Regions from separate parts of the Nitrosomonas sp. ANs5 genome, predicted to be linked through region 1. Evidence: riboswitches for the same ligand, from Rfam matches in the RefSeq annotation. Region 1 holds a riboswitch; the other holds the start of a gene.
The links. A riboswitch is a leader RNA that binds a small molecule or an ion and turns the genes downstream of it on or off. The one in region 1 is predicted to bind cobalamin.
Positions count from the first base shown of each region.

Region 2: it holds a riboswitch for cobalamin, as region 1 does, so the genes downstream of both, btuB (TonB-dependent vitamin B12 receptor) here and ABTW62_RS09995 (hypothetical protein) in region 1, are expected to answer to the same signal.

Region 1 covers NZ_JBEUDO010000039.1:12,160-20,180, forward strand. The annotation lists gene ABTW62_RS09970 (cobyric acid synthase) at 1-764, opposite strand, end outside; gene cobD (threonine-phosphate decarboxylase CobD) at 780-1,790, opposite strand; gene cbiB (adenosylcobinamide-phosphate synthase CbiB) at 1,777-2,679, opposite strand; gene bluB (5,6-dimethylbenzimidazole synthase) at 2,676-3,335, opposite strand; gene cobO (cob(I)yrinic acid a,c-diamide adenosyltransferase) at 3,364-3,969, opposite strand; gene ABTW62_RS09995 (hypothetical protein) at 3,974-4,555, opposite strand; cobalamin riboswitch at 4,692-4,916, opposite strand; gene putA (bifunctional proline dehydrogenase/L-glutamate gamma-semialdehyde dehydrogenase PutA) at 4,989-8,021, opposite strand, start outside.
Region 2 covers NZ_JBEUDO010000001.1:133,392-141,412, forward strand. The annotation lists gene ABTW62_RS00550 (NUDIX hydrolase) at 1-549, shown strand, start outside; gene dcd (dCTP deaminase) at 967-1,533, opposite strand; gene apbC (iron-sulfur cluster carrier protein ApbC) at 1,543-2,631, opposite strand; gene metG (methionine--tRNA ligase) at 2,742-4,850, shown strand; gene ABTW62_RS00570 (hypothetical protein) at 4,894-5,028, opposite strand; gene btuB (TonB-dependent vitamin B12 receptor) at 5,286-7,127, opposite strand; cobalamin riboswitch at 7,426-7,646, opposite strand; gene ABTW62_RS00580 (class I SAM-dependent DNA methyltransferase) at 7,904-8,021, shown strand, end outside.

The DNA.
Region 1 (8,021 bases):
TGCAGCCTATCAGACTCGTCTGCCATAACCGGCCCGGGCGTGTGGGGCAAGGCGTCTTCCGCTTCGAGATGCAGTCCCTGAAAATAGGGCAGCACGCCCAGTACCGGTTTGCCGGTGTAGGCTGCCAGCCAGTCGAGGCCGGGCTGCAGCAAGGAGATGTCGCCACGAAAGCGATTGATGACAAAACCCTTGACGCGTGCGCATTCACTTTCGCTGAGTAATGCCAAAGTGCCGGCTAGATGAGCAAATACGCCGCCACGGTCAATGTCTGCGATCAAAATGACCGGACAGTCGACTGCTTCAGCAAATCCCATATTGGCAATGTCGTTTGCGCGCAAATTGATTTCTGCTGGCGAACCGGCGCCTTCCACAATAATCCTGTCATACTGGGTGGCCAGCCGAGCGTGGGAGGCCAGCACGGCGGTCCGTGCAATCGATTTGTAATTGTGGAAACCGCTTGCATCCATGGTGGCAATCGCCTGGCCATGGATGATGACCTGGGCATTCTTATCCGTGCTGGGTTTGAGCAATACCGGGTTCATGTCAGTATGCGGCACCAGTCCGGCGGCATAGGCCTGTACTGCTTGGGCGCGGCCGATTTCCCCGCCATCGATCGTAACTGCGCTGTTGAGTGCCATATTCTGCGGCTTGAAAGGCGCGACGCGGATCTGCTGGCGTGCCAGCCAACGGCACAAGGCGGTCACCAGCATGCTTTTGCCAGCATCCGAGGTGGTGCCTTGGATCATGAGTGTTTGGCTGTTCATATGATGTTTGCGGCGCTATAGCATGGCCAGCGCGCTGGCCAGCCGCTGCCATTCAGACTCGGAACCAGGCAGGCCCAGGCGCAAGCTGTCCGGTTGGTTGAAAAGCCGGGTCAGGATCCCTTGGGAAGCCAGCCCTGCAAAAATTTCAGCGGCCCGATCCGTGCGTATCCATTGAAAAAAAGCGCTGCCGCTGGTAGGAACCAGACCATGCCGGCACAGCAGTGCCTGTAAGCGCCGGCTGTCCTGCAACAGGCGCTGGCGGGTTCGCTCGTGCCAGGCGTCATCTTGCAGCGCCGCTATCGCCATCCAGCGCGCCGGTGCGTTGACAGTCCACGGGCCGAGCAAATGATTGAGCCTGGTCAGCAATTGCGGGTGGGCGCACACAAAGCCCACCCGGGCACCGGCCAGTCCAAAGAATTTACCTAAAGATCGCAATACGATCAGACCCGGCATCCATGCATGGGGAGCCAGGCTGGATTCGGGCGTGGCATCCATGAAGGCCTCGTCCACGATCAACCAGCCGCCACGTTCAGCGAGCTGCGCATGCCAGGCGAGCAGCTGTGCAGTTGAAAATACGTCGCCAGTTGGGTTGTTGGGATGAATGATAACCAGTACATCGGAGGTTGCCAGGGCTGCATCGATTTGCGCTGGCGTCACGGCAGTCACTGTATGCCGATTGCGTTGCCAGGCATGTGCGTGTTCGGCATAGCCGGGATTCAGTACACTGACATGCGATGCCGCGCGCAGTTGCGGCAGGGCCTGAATGGCAGCCTGCGAGCCGGCGACCGGTAATACGGCTTCCGCCCCATAGTAGCGGCACGCGCTGGCATTCAACTCGTCTTCCTCTTCAGGCAAGCGCACCCAGGTGGAGGCGGGTGGTGTTCTGACAGGCCAGCCATTGACATTGATCCCAGTGGAGAGATCGAGCCAGCTTTCCAGGGGAATAGCGTAACGGGCCGCGGCTGCCCGCAAGCGTCCGCCATGATGCAGGGCGGCTGGCTGTTCAGATTGCTCAAAGATGTCCAATTAACCATTCTCCTGCACAGAGAATCATCAGCCAGAGCAGCAGCGTGCGCTTGATCAATCCCAATGCCCGGCCGATATCGTCAATTCCGGGTGCGTCTCCGGTGCCCAGAAGCGGGCGGATTTCCAGCTTGCCGTGATAACGGGCGGATCCGCCGAGTGTCAGCTGGAGGCTGCCTGCGCCTGCCGCCATGACCGGCCCGGCATTGGGACTTTTCCAGGCTGCCCCTTGCCTGTGCCAACAGGCCATGGCGTGGCGCACATTGCCTGCTAACGCATAGCTGAGCGCAGTCAGTCGTGCCGGGATAAAATTCAGGCAATCATCCAGCCGGGCTGCCGCCCAGCCAAAACGATCATAGCGCGCATTACGATAACCCCACATGGCATCCAGTGTATTGACCAAGCGATAGAGCAAGGCGCCTGGCGCACCGGCTACAATAAACCAGAAAATCGCACCAAATATCGCGTCATTTCCGTTCTCGAGAACAGATTCTATGGTGGCCTGCGTGACACCCGTCTGACTCAGGTCTGCCGTGTCGCGGCTTACCATCCACCCTACCTGTTGACGCGCGCCGGCCAGATCATCCTTGTGCAACCTCTGCATGACCTGGCCGGCATGGGCACCCAGGCTATGCCAGCCGAGTGCCAGATAGAGCACCAGGATATCGATGGCAACATGCCAGGTTGTGAATCCAAGTAAAATCATGAGCAGCGTCCAGGGCATAATCAGCAGCAGCACTGCCGCACTGCCTAATGCGCGGGAATCGGCGTAGAGATAGCGTTCCGCGAAATTTGCCAGTTTTCCGAATCCGACCAGCGGATGAAAGCGGCGCGCTTCCCCCAGCCACGCATCCAGCAACAAAGCTGCCGCTACAGCCAGCGTGGTACTCATGGCTCGAGATTGCCCCAGCCATTGTGGAATATCAATTCATCCAGGTTGCGTTCTGCTGCCCAGCCTGTCAGTTTTAGCATTGGGGCAGGGTAGAAGGCCTGCACATGGCCGAGGCATAGAATGGCAACCGGTTTGCTGCCGGCCGGCAGGTTCAGCAACTGGGCAAGCTGAGCAGGGTCAAACAGCGAAACCCAACCCATGCCCAGCCCTTCGGCGCGTGCCGCCAGCCATAGGTTCTGGATGGCGCAGGCGACCGAAGCCAGGTCCATTTCCGGCAATGTGCGCCGGCCAAAAATATGTCGCTCGCGCTTGTCAGCCAATACGGCAACGAGCAGTTCTCCGCATTCACGGATGCCTTCCACCTTCAGGCGCATGAATTGATCGGCGCGTTCTGCCAGCGCATCGGCCGTGCGCATGCGCTCCTCTTCAACCAGGGCGGCTAGAGCAAGACGCAACCGGTGCTCAGTGATCCGGATAAATCGCCAGGGTTGCATCAGACCCACGCTTGGCGCCTGATGCGCGGCGGTGAGCAAGCGTTTCAACACAAGTGGATCAACCGGATTCGGAACAAAATGGCGCATGTCCCGGCGCTCGGCAATGACCCGGTAAACTGCGGCGCGCTCGCTTGCACTGTAACGGTGGTTGGTGACACTCATGCGGATGCGATAAATGATCTGGCCACTCTTACAAATCGATGCCTGGTTGGGCAGCGATGCCGGCACGGAAGGCATGCTTGCTATCACGCATTTCAGTGACCGTGTCAGCCGCTTCACATAGCGCTTCGGGGGCTGCGCGCCCGGTAATGACGACATGTTGCATGGGCGGACGATTTTCCAGATCATTCAGTACCGTACCCAAATCCAGCCAGCCGAATTTGAGCGGATAAGTCAGCTCATCCAGCACGATCAAATCCAGTGCTGGATCGCGCAGCATGTCCTGCACCACGCGCCAGCCGCGTTGTGCGGTTGCGGTATCTCGTTCCAGATTCTGGGTATCCCAAGTGAAGCCTTCTCCCAGCACGTGCCAGATCACATCCTGCTGGCGCCGGAAGAAAGCTTCCTCGCCGGTATCCGAACGGCCCTTGATGAATTGCGCCACACCCACCCGCATCCCATGCCCCAAGGCGCGTGCAATCATGCCAAAGGCCGAACTGGATTTGCCTTTTCCGTTGCCGGTGAGGACCAGCAACAAGCCCTTCGTCTGGTCGGCGCGCGCAATCGAGGCATCGACGATTACCTTCTTGCGTTGCATGCGTTGACGGTGACGCTGCGTGCGTTCGGCATCTGTCATCGCGTTAGCCGGTTATGGTGCTGTGTGGGTCGATCTGGCGATGGATCAATGCGAAGGTGACATGCACCAAGCCAGCCAATCCCATATAGAACAGAAACGATTCAATATACATTGGGAAAAACTGGCTCAGCCGGTGGCCAAATTCAACCATGCTGGTATCGGTGAAACGGCCGGAATAGAAATAAAAGCCGCCGCTGGAAAACAGCTCGCACAGAATCAGACCGGCTGTTGCACTGAAAAAAAGTGGCATCAGGGTGCGCCAGGTAAATTGATGGTAATTGGCGTACCACCGGCCAGCCAGCCATAGTGAAGCATAGGCTGGCAATAAAAATACATAGGCCGGTGTCAGGCAAAATCCGCGGGTGCCGCCCCAGGTATAAGCCGCGAAGTCGAGCCCCCAACTGAGCGCAAACAGCCCCAACAATGGCCAAGCCGAACGCAGGTAGACGCCAGCCAGAAAGAAAACTGCCCAGGAAGCACCGGGTAGGGAATGTAATGACGCAAAGTGATGCCCGCGTGTAATGATCATCAGTGCGGCCAGCACCAGACCAATGCTTATTTGGCTGCGAGTGGATAAAGTGAACATTTCTAGACTCTTGGTTTAGGTTGATCGTTGGACGATGAAATCGTGGCCAGTACGATTTGCGGGGGAATCCAGAAATGAACCCGGTGATCGGTTGTGCACAAGCCGACCGGAATGCCGGTAATTACCCTCCGCAATACCGTAAAGTTTACTTCAGGCCGGTCTCCGGACTCATGAGCGGAATATATTCCTGATCTGCGCCTTCCCGTGTAGTTATACACAGTGGCATGATGCGGATCACTAACTCATTTACCGTTGCGGGGGCAGTGCTGGCATAGTCTGAAACGAATCAAAACGCACCAGCTTCCCGTTTAACCTTGCTGGCGTGAATCGCCTGGCAGGCACCCGAGGTAAGTGAGGCGCAGCCTAACCAAATGCAGCAGGGGTGTCAAGTTTTGCAGACAGACCGTCGAAGCAAACAGCAGGCAGCCAGTGGTTAATTGCTGTTGGGATCCGATTTGTGCATTGGGCACTTATTTCCGCTTTCTCCGTCCGACAATAATGCAGCATTTCCTCCCACCGCGGCCGTGTTGATCGTGATCACGCGTTCGGTGGCAAACCGCTGCAGATAATGCGGGCCACCGGCCTTGGGACCGGTCCCTGAGAGGCCCTCGCCGCCAAATGGTTGCGAACCGACCACGGCCCCAACCATGTTGCGGTTGGCGTAGGTATTGCCGCAGCGAGTATGCCGCTGAATGTAATCAATTCTGCTTTCGATACGGCTGTGGATCCCGAGCGTGAGTCCGTAACCGCTGCGATTGATGGCTGCTATCACCTCATCCAACTGGTTGGCCGAATATCGAATGATATGCAAAACCGGACCGAATACTTCATGTTGCAGTTGGTCAAGTCTTTCGATTTCGTAAACATGGGGCGGGAAGAAGCTGCCCGATGCGCAGGCGGGTGGTCGCTGTAGGGCCTTGATCAGATGGGCTTCTCGATGCATGCGTTCGCAATGCTGCAGCAGCTCGGCACGGGCGGAATCACTGATCACCGGGCCGATGTCAGTGCTGAGCTGCATAGGATTGCCAAGGCGTAATTCATCCATCGCACCACTTAGCATTGCGATAATTCGGGGTGCGATTTCCTGTTGCAGATAAAGTACACGCAAGGCCGAACAACGCTGCCCAGCACTGTTGAAGGACGAGGCGATGACATCTTTCACGACTTGTTCGGGCAGGGCCGAACTGTCAACGAGCATGCAGTTTTGACCACCGGTTTCGGCAATGAAAGGTAGAATGCGTTCGCGTTGCGCCAGTGCCTGGTTGATCTGCCGTGCGGTGCTGATTGATCCGGTAAAGGCAACACCTGCAATGCGCGGGTCGCTGACTAGCTGCATGCCAATCTGGCTGCCGCTGCCAGGCATGAAGTGCAATACTGTTTCGGGGATACCGGCTTGATGCAGTAAGTTTATCAGGTAGGCGGCAGAGAGCGGAGTCGGTGCCGCCGGTTTGGCGATGACGCTGTTCCCTGCCACGAGTGCGGCTGCAATCTGGCCAGTGAAAATAGCGACCGGAAAATTCCATGGGCTGATGCATATGAAAACGCCTCGCCCTGCCCAGTGTAACTGATTGCTTTCTCCGGTCACGCCGGGAAGCGTAACAGGGTGAGGAAAGTGCTGGCGTGCCTGGACTGCGTAATAGCGGCAAAAATCAATTGCCTCGCGCACTTCGTTGAGCGCGTCTGGAATCGTGCGTCCCCCTTCACGGATAATCAGCGACATGAGTTCGATCATTTGCGCTTCAAGCAGCTTTGCAGCCTGTTCCAAACAAGCAGCACGCATGTTGATATCGCTGCTGGCCCAGCCGGAGGCAGCCTGATGAGCCGCGTCAAGCGCCTCGTCAGCAACCTCGGAGTTGGCCAGCGACACTTCGCCAACAATATCATCCCGGTCGGCAGGATTACGGATGAGGTAGGTATTGCCTGTCAGCTTGCGACCATTGACAATCGGATTGGCCTGCCATGATTGTCTGCCCACTTTTTCCCATGCCTGTTTGAGGTGGAGCTGTACGGCATTATCGGCCAGATTGAGACCACTGGAATTGAGTCGCTCACCGGCATAGAGATGGCGTGGTGCGGGAATGTGCAGTGCGGAGCTGACCAGTTTATCGAGCGGGTTAGCGACGATTTCCTCGAGAGCGATCTGCTCGTTCGCGATTTGATTGACGAAAGAACTGTTGGCGCCATTTTCCAATAGACGCCTGACTAGGTAGGGAAGCAGCGTTTTGTGGTCGCCGACCGGTGCGTAGACGCGACAGCTGAATTGAGGATGGTGCTTGAGCACTGTGTGGTAAAGCGTTTCCCCCATCCCATGCAAGCGCTGGAATTCGAAGGCGCGTTCCCCGGCCATGACGATCAATGCTGCGACAGTATGGGCATTATGCGTAGCGAATTGGGGATAGAAAAGCGTGCCATGATCAAGCAGGCGCTGGGCGCAAGCAAGGTAAGAAATATCGGTCGCGGCTTTGCGCGTGAAAACCGGGTAGCCCTCGAGGCCCCGCTCCTGAGCCAGTTTGATCTCGGTGTCCCAATAGGCGCCTTTAATCAGGCGAACAGGAATCGGGCGTTGATGCGCATCAGCCAATCGTGCCAGCCAGTCAATGACGTGAATCGCTCGTTTCTGATAAGCCTGGACGGCCAGCCCGAAACCATTCCAGCCCGTCAGCAGACGATTGCAGTAAACGCTTGCAAATATATCAAGCATTAAATCGAGTCGTTCCGTTTCTTCAGCGTCAATTGTCATGCTGATATTGGCGGCCTTGGCGGCCAGTGCCAGTTCCAGCAAGCGAGGCGACAATTCTTCATGGATACGCTGTTGCTGACTGTATTCATAGCGGGGATGCAGTGCGGAAAGTTTGACCGAGATGCTGGGACGTTCAAACAGTCCAGCCTGGCCGGCCTGCGTACCCAACGCGGTGATGGCATCCTGGTAGGCTGCCAGGTAGCGTTTTGCATCGCTGGCTGTGAGTGCGGCTTCGCCGAGCATGTCGAAGGAGTAGCGAAAATGACGGTTTTTTCGGTGGTGGCTGCGCGATAACGCTGTATCGATAGTTTTACCCAGAACGAAGTGGTGGCCAATGAGGCGCATTGTCTGCTTGATCGTCATACGAATCAGCGGCAGGCTTCCAGCCTGCATCAAACGGTCGAGCCATGCGGGAGATTTTGGCCCGACCAGCCAACCCGCCAGTTGCAATCCCAGGGCCGTCAGGTTGATAAGATGGGAGGATCGGCGGTCTGGGTGGCGACCCCAGTCAGTATTTGTAAATTTGTCCCGGATTAGCGCATCGGTGGTCGCAGCATCCGGAATGCGCAGCAACGCTTCCGCCAGGGACATGAGCAATACGCCTTCTTGTGTGCTTAAATCATATGCTTGGAGGATGCTTTCGATACCGCTGCGAGTTCGCGCCAATTTACGTACTGTTTGGACGAGCTGTCGCGCCCGCATCGCTGCTTGCGCCTGTTCCTGATC
Region 2 (8,021 bases), on a different contig from region 1:
TTGTTAGGTATGGCAGCACATTTGCGTGGATTTGATTTTTTGAAAAAGGCTCCCTCTATCGTAGTACACCCCTACGGTTGGATCGAGGTGGAAGAGAATTGCGACCTACAAATCGAGCTTATCATACTGGCTGAGACCTGCAAGGACTCGAAGGACGTCGTGGTCGAAAACCAAAAGAATCGTTGGTTCAGGTTATCGATTTCACCGGAACGCGTGTTTTTCGACGATGCGTATTTTCGTTGTTCTTACTATCAAAAAGATTTGCAAAGCCGTCAAAATAAGGTGTGCGTAACAGCCATTCGTAGGCAATTCATCACCCGCTTGGGAACGGTGGCAGAGGATAAGAAAGAAGCGGAAATTTCCACAAGCATCATTAAATCCTTGGATAAGTTGATGAAAGGCGAACAGAATGGCAGTCTTGCCATTTCAGTTCGAGATAGTTACAGAAAATCTCCGCTGCATGACGGTTTATCGAGTCTTGGAATGCGAGGGTTGTTAAGACAGGATGCCGGTGCAGTAAGAATTTTCTGCGAGATTATGGAGAATTGAAACGGACAGGTTCGCGAAATCCGACCATTAAGTCCGATTATTTCTTTACAAGATAAAGCACAAAGCGTTGCACTGGATTCTAAATCTCCGTCTGCTTTGGGGCAGCATCAGTCGAAGGTAATTCGGATGGGTGACTGGCTGCTTTCAGGTATCGGAATTCAATGACAGCTTTCTGGCGATGAATCTGCAGACGGTTGCCAGGCGACCCTCGGCGCACTGCCAATTACGTTGGCGCAAATCATCGTCACCTTGACTGCGCCGGTCATGTGCGTGGCATCTATGGAAATACCGCTGAGGTTCCTGGTAGCGCTGGAGATATGCCAGCAGCCTGCCGGGAAATGCGGGTTCACATGTGTTCGGGGAGCAGGCGGCATGGTGCAAAAAGCTGGGCGGCTTCATCAGGGACAGGCAGATAGGCTATATCTTGGGTAATGTAACACCTTGTTGAAATTGATATTTTCCATTCCGGTCCCTGTATGAGATTTCGCACACTTCATCGGATTCAAAGAAAATCACTTGCGCTACCCCTTCATTGGCGTAAATTTTGGCGGGCAGAGGCGTCGTATTCGAGAATTCCAGTGTGACAAAGCCTTCCCATTCCGGTTCGAACGGCGTGACATTGACGATGATACCGCAGCGCGCATAGGTGGATTTACCAAGACAGATCGTCAAAATATTGCGTGGAATACGGAAATATTCAACGGTTCGCGCCAAGGCAAAGGAATTGGGCGGAATAATGCAAATATCGCTTTTGACATCGACAAACGAGTTGGAATCGAAACGTTTCGGATCGACGATCGTCGAATTCAGGTTGGTGAAAAGCTTGAATTCATCCGAGCATCGAATATCATAGCCATAGCTGGAGGTGCCATAGGATACGATGCTGTGGCCATCTTTCTGCTTGATTTGATTGGGCTCGAACGGTTCGATCATGCCATGCTCGCGGGCCATCTTGCGTATCCATCGGTCAGATTTGATTGTCATGGTAGATCCTCAGTCGTCTTCCATGATGATCTGTGTAAAGACCTCTGAGTAATCTTTAGACAGGTCGGAAACCTTGGCGGCTACCCGGCGGGCAATGGTTCGATAGGTGATGGCGATCTGTCCTTCCGGTTCGGCCACCACGCTCGGTGTGCCGGCATCGGTATGTTCACGGATTTTGATATCCAGCGGTAACGTACCGAGTAATTCGACATTATAGTCACGGCACATTTTGTCGCCGCCGCCTGTACCGAAAATTGGCTCGGTATGGCCACACTGGGAGCAGGTGTGCAGACCCATGTTTTCCACAATCCCGAGGATGGGAATACCCACCTTCTCGAACATTTTTAGCCCTTTGCGCGCATCCAGCAGAGCGATGTCCTGCGGGGTCGTCACGATGACCGCACCGGTGACCGGTATTTTCTGCGCCAGTGTCAACTGGATGTCGCCGGTCCCAGGTGGCAGATCGATGACCAAGTAGTCGAGATCATGCCACAGCGTGTCGTTCAACAATTGTTGCAGCGCTTGCGTGACCATCGGGCCGCGCCAGACCATCGGGGTTTCCGCATCGATTAGGAGCCCGATCGACATCATCTGGATGCCATGTGCGCGCATCGGTTCGATGGTCTTGCCATCCGGCGAGTCGGGACGGCCACTCACGCCAAGCATCTGCGGCTGCGATGGGCCATAGATATCCGCATCCAGAATGCCTACTGCCGCACCTTCGGCAGCGAGTGCCAGCGCCAGGTTGACTGCGGTTGCAGATTTGCCAACCCCGCCTTTGCCCGATGCGACTGCAATGATATTTTTGACGCCAGGGACGAGCTTGAGTCCGCGTTGCGCACTATGGGCGATGATCTGGCTTGTTACATTGACAGTGACCGGTCCAATGCCAGGAATTGCTTGCAGGGCTTCGGCCACCTGTTGACGTACATTTTCCAGGACACTTCTGGCGGGATAGCCCAGTTCAATCTCAACCATTACCTGGTCGTGATCGATCCGAACGTCGCGCAGCGCTTTGCTGGTTACATAATCCTTGCCGGTCGTGGGATCGACGATCTGTTCGAGTGTTGTTTCGATTTGTTGTGGCGTGATCGTCAAGATAAACCTCCTTCCATCAAAATCCTTGATGTTAGCAAATATCGTCCCGGTTAGTCGCGCGCAGTTTGCTACAATCCTTGTTTATGGATTTTTGAACAGATTAATAAGCGATGACTACACGCAAAATTCTAGTGACTTCCGCACTGCCTTATGCTAATGGCAGTATCCATCTGGGCCATTTGGTAGAGTATATTCAGACCGATATCTGGGTGCGTTATCAAAAGATGCTGGGACATACCGTCTATTACGTGTGTGCGGATGATACCCATGGCACGCCGATTATGCTGCGCGCCGAGAAGGAAGGCATTTCTCCGGAAGCACTGATTGCACGTGTCCACGAGGAACATCTGCGCGATTTTACCGGTTTTCATATCCATTTCGATCAATACTATAGCACTCATTCGGATGAGACACGTTATTACGCGGAAGATATTTACCGGAAATTGAAGGCGGCGGGGCTGATTTCGGTCCGCGCCATCGAGCAGCTGTTTGATCCACTCAAGAATCTGTTTTTACCGGACCGGTATGTCAAGGGCGAATGCCCGAAATGTGGCGCGGCGGACCAGTATGGCGATTCCTGCGAGGTATGCGGCGCGGCTTATGCGCCAACCGACCTCAAAAATCCTTATTCTGCTGTGTCCGGCGCCACCCCGGTCAAAAAGGCTTCGGAACATTTTTTCTTCAAGCTGTCCGATTATCGTTGCAGTGATTTTTTGCGTCGCTGGACGCGCGAGGGCGGCCATTTGCAACCGGAAGCGGCCAACAAAATGGCAGAATGGCTGGGGGAAGCCGGTGAGAACAAGTTGACGGATTGGGATATTTCTCGCGATGCCCCCTATTTCGGGTTCGAGATCCCCGGGGAAGCCGGGAAATATTTCTACGTGTGGTTGGATGCGCCGATTGGTTACATGGGGAGTTTCAAGAAACTCTGCATGCAGCAAGGTATCGATTTTGAGGCCTATTGGCAACAGGATTCCAGTACAGAGCTCTACCATTTTATCGGTAAGGATATCCTCTATTTCCATGCATTATTCTGGCCAGCCATGCTGGAAAATGCCGGTTACCGCACCCCCACCCAAATTTTCGCACATGGATTTCTGACCGTGAATGGCGAGAAAATGAGTAAATCACGCGGAACCTTCATTACTGCGGAAAGCTATCTGCAGCAGCAGCTGAACCCGGAGTGGCTGCGTTACTACTATGCGGCAAAGCTCAATGGCAGCATGGAGGACATCGATCTTAATCTGGAAGATTTTACCGCGCGTGTCAATGCCGATTTGGTGGGTAAATACATCAATATCGCCAGCCGTTGTGCGGGATTTATCAGCAAGCGCTTTGATGGCATGCTGGTTACGGGCGAAGATTATCAGCTGTTGCTGGAAATTACCGACGCACGCTTTTCATCCTGGCAGCCAGGGGGCATAGAGGCCGCTTATGAGGCCAGGGATTTTTCGGCGGCTGTGCGTCAAATCATGAAACGGGCCGATGAAGTGAACGAGCTCATACACGAACTCGCGCCGTGGGAAATTGCCAAGGACAGCGCGCGTGAACGGGAGCTTCATCGTGCCTGCAGCCTGGGCATCCAGCTGTTCTATTTGCTCTCGTGCTATTTGAAGCCGATTCTGCCGCATACCGCTGTACAAATCGAGCGCTTTCTCAACTGCGAATCACTGCCCTGGCCCAAACAGGAAGCCGGTCAACCTTTCTCCAGTCTGTTACTGCCGGCCGGCCATCGTATCAATGCTTACCAGCATCTCATGGCCCGTATCGATCCCAAGCAAATCGCCGCACTGGTTGCCGCCAATCAGCAAACCATGGCACCAGCACCGGATTCGCATTCACTCACGCGACATGCCCAGGCACAGCAGCGTACAGTGGCGCCGATTGCCGAAACGATATCGATCGAGGATTTCAGCAAGATTGATTTGCGTGTTGCACGTATTCTCGATGCGCAGCAGGTAGCCGGTGCCGATAAGCTGTTGCAGCTTACCTTGGATATAGGCAGCGAGCAGCGCACCGTTTTTGCTGGTATCAAATCCGCCTATGGTCCGGCGCAGCTCAAGGGCAGGCTGACAGTGATGGTGGCCAATCTTGCGCCCCGCAAGATGAAATTCGGCTTGTCGGAGGGCATGGTGCTGGCTGCGGGCGATGGCAAGGGAGAAGGGCCCTATTTGCTGGCCCCGGACAGTGGCGCGCAACCCGGCATGCGGATCAAGTAGTGCTTCGGTATCACTTGATAAAATTTGGCGCATCAATCCAGAATCAAAGTCGTCTGGATTGATGCGCCAGCATGCGGTACGCGATGTCGGATTGATTCAGCCCTTTTTGCCTAGGAGGTTGTCCGAGAATAGCGATCGTAGCGAGGGCTAGGCTGGTTGAGCGGGATTTTTCGATCATTTGAGGCGAATAGTCGTTCTATTCAACGAAAAGGATCGAAAAATCCGGCCAATCAGGCTCGTCCGCAGTAGATCAGTCTATTCTCGGACAGCCTCCTAGTACTCCGTTCCGTCAATTAGCTTACAAATGAAATCGATGGATTCGCCTGCCAGGCTAGGCGCAAACCGCAGTCATAGCCGTAGCTATGGCGAGGATTTGCAACAACGCATGACAGGCGAAGGCGCGATTTCATGTAAGCGTTTTGGCGGAACGGAGTACTAGGGTTGGTAGCGCAAGGTTGCGAAATAATTTCGTCCCGGCTGGTTGAAAAAGGCAGCGGTTTCATAATCCTTGTCGAATAAGTTTTCGATACGCCCTTGTATGCGCCAGTGCTGATTGAAAATGTATTCAGCCCGCAGGTCGACTTTGACATATCCGCTCATTGTGCGCGTATTTTGCAGATCATCATAACGTCGGCCTTCGGCAAGGAACATGGCGCCCACAACATAATCACCGAACTGGCGCGCGGTATCGACCCGGAAGGATTGCCTGCTGCGCCGTGGCAGGATATTTCCCCGGGCCATTCCATTTGAAAGATTGACTGGATCGAGAAAAGTCAGATTCGAGTTGATTTGCCAGCCTTTGATCTGCGTGCTGAGTATGGCTTCCAGTCCTCGAATGCGTGCTTCATCGATATTGGCGGGAGCAAACAGGCTGGCATCGTAGGCAATCAGGTTATCGATCCGGGTTTCATACAGGTTGAGAGACCAGTTGGCCCAGTCAAACCTGCCGATCGCGCTGAGTTCCACGCTGCGCGCATCTTCCGGCTTGAGATCGGGATTGCCAAAGCCGGGAAAGTAGAGCTCGTTGAAAGTTGGCGCCTTGAAGGCATTGCCAAAACTGGCGGCCAACCGCACCTGTTCGGTCAGTGCATAGCCCCAGGTAATACCACCCGTGACGCGGCTGCCAAATTGCTGATTATCATCGTGACGTAATGAAAGTTGCAGTTTGTGTGCGGCAAGTGCAAGCTGATGTTGCGCAAAAACGCCCCAATTATAGCGAGATGTCTCAGTAAAGTCGGATGTGCTGTCGACGGTATCGAACAGATAGTCTGCGCCAATGGTCAAAAGCTGGTTCGAACTCAACGACAAGTCATTCTGCCAGGAAGCGGTATCGCGCTGGGTGTTGAAGCGCGACATGAAGGTTTTTTCCAGAAAATTATCCGAATCTTCCCGGCTACGCCCCGCAACCAGAGTCATTTGCCAGCGATCTGTGGGTGAAAAGCGTGCCGTGCCACCAAAAACCTGCTGCACCAGTTCGCTTCGATTGACGAAAATACCGTCGAATTCATTGTAGCCATCGGAATGGATAAAGCTTGCCTCGATATCCAGCCCGTTCTCGAACCGGTAGCCTGCGCGTGCTGACCCGGAAAGATTGCGATAACCATCCTTGTCCGGTTCGAACGTAAAACAGCCCGCGCCATTGGGGGGAGGGCTGCCGGAGCAGGCATTAAATCCTTCCGTGCTAAATCCGCTGATACCAAGATTGAACCAGCCTTGCTCACCACCACCCGAGAGCGTGGCCGAGCCGCTGATTGTGCCATAACTGCCGCCACCAAAACTGAAGGTAGGCCTGAGGCCTTTTTTGCCTTTGCGGGTGAAGATATGAATCACGCCGCCAACGGCTTCCGGTCCGTATAAACTGGAACGTGGCCCGCGTATAATTTCGATGCGTTCGATCAATTCGACCGGAATATTCTGAATTTCCGTTGTGCCGGAAGTGGCTGAACCCATTCTGACGCCGTCGATGAGTATCAAGACGTGATCGGATTCGGTGCCACGCAAGAACAGGCTGGTGTTTTTGCCCGGCCCGCCGTTATTGGCAATACTAATGCCAGCTATGCCGTGCAACAGATCCTGCATGGAGCGGGCCTGCTGGCGTTCAATCTCCTGGCGTGTGATGACGGTCGATGAAATAAGTGTTTCATCGACCGTCTGGGGCGTTCGCGTCGCGGTAACGATGATCGGTTTTTCAGTATGATTGCTGTCTTCGGCCAGTGTCATCACAGGATGACCCAGCCATAGTAAACCTGAGAGTACAGGTAGAGTATGACGTTTCAAGATATTTTCCTCCGCGCACACCCGCGCGATGCTAATGAGTGGATGGAGGTGCTGCAGAGGAGGAGAAACCCGGGCGAGCGCCCTGGCTGTCAATCAAGCCAAGTACTCCGTTCCGCCAAACCGCTTACATGAAATCGCGCCTTCGCCTGTCATGCGTTGTTGCAAATCCTCGCCATAGCTACGGCTATGACTGCGGTTTGCGCCTAGCCTGGCAGGCTAATCCATCGATTTCATTTGTAAGCTAATTGACGGAACGGAGTGCAAGCCAGTTTGTATGCCGCCTACCGCCCTCCGCAGTACCGTAAGATTGCTTCAGGCCGGTCTCCGGACTCATGAGCGGGCTAAATTCCTTGAATACGCGCCTTCCCATGTCTGTACACAGTGGCGTTTGCGAATTCTTGACTCATTTACCGTTGCGGGGGCAGTGCTGGCATTGCGGGATAAATATCTTCGCGCACCAGCTTCCCGTTTAAACCTTCGGACTGGCGTCCTGGGGTCACCTAAAACAAGGGCTGCGAAGTTATCGCAATATGCCGGTTAAGTCAATAACCATTGCCGTTGATGGATTTGCCAGGCAGCTTGCTCGAATGACTGCGTAGCGCAAGTCTCCATACTGGCATGTTTTATGCCGCCATGGCATGAACGGGCTGCATGGCCGGCCGGCTATGTTTTGGTTGATGCATACCTGATATGTTTAAATAGAAAGGAGACTTTATCATTTGTTCCGGGCCACGGAACGATTCGTATCCTGATCGTAAACCTCAAAAAAGGCCGCAATGCATCAAAAAATCAAGCATAGAATTCAATTTCCCAAGGACAAGTTTTACAATCTGGAACAAGACGAAACCTATTTCTACCTGCAAAGAGTGGGACAGCCGAGAAAAAAAATACGCT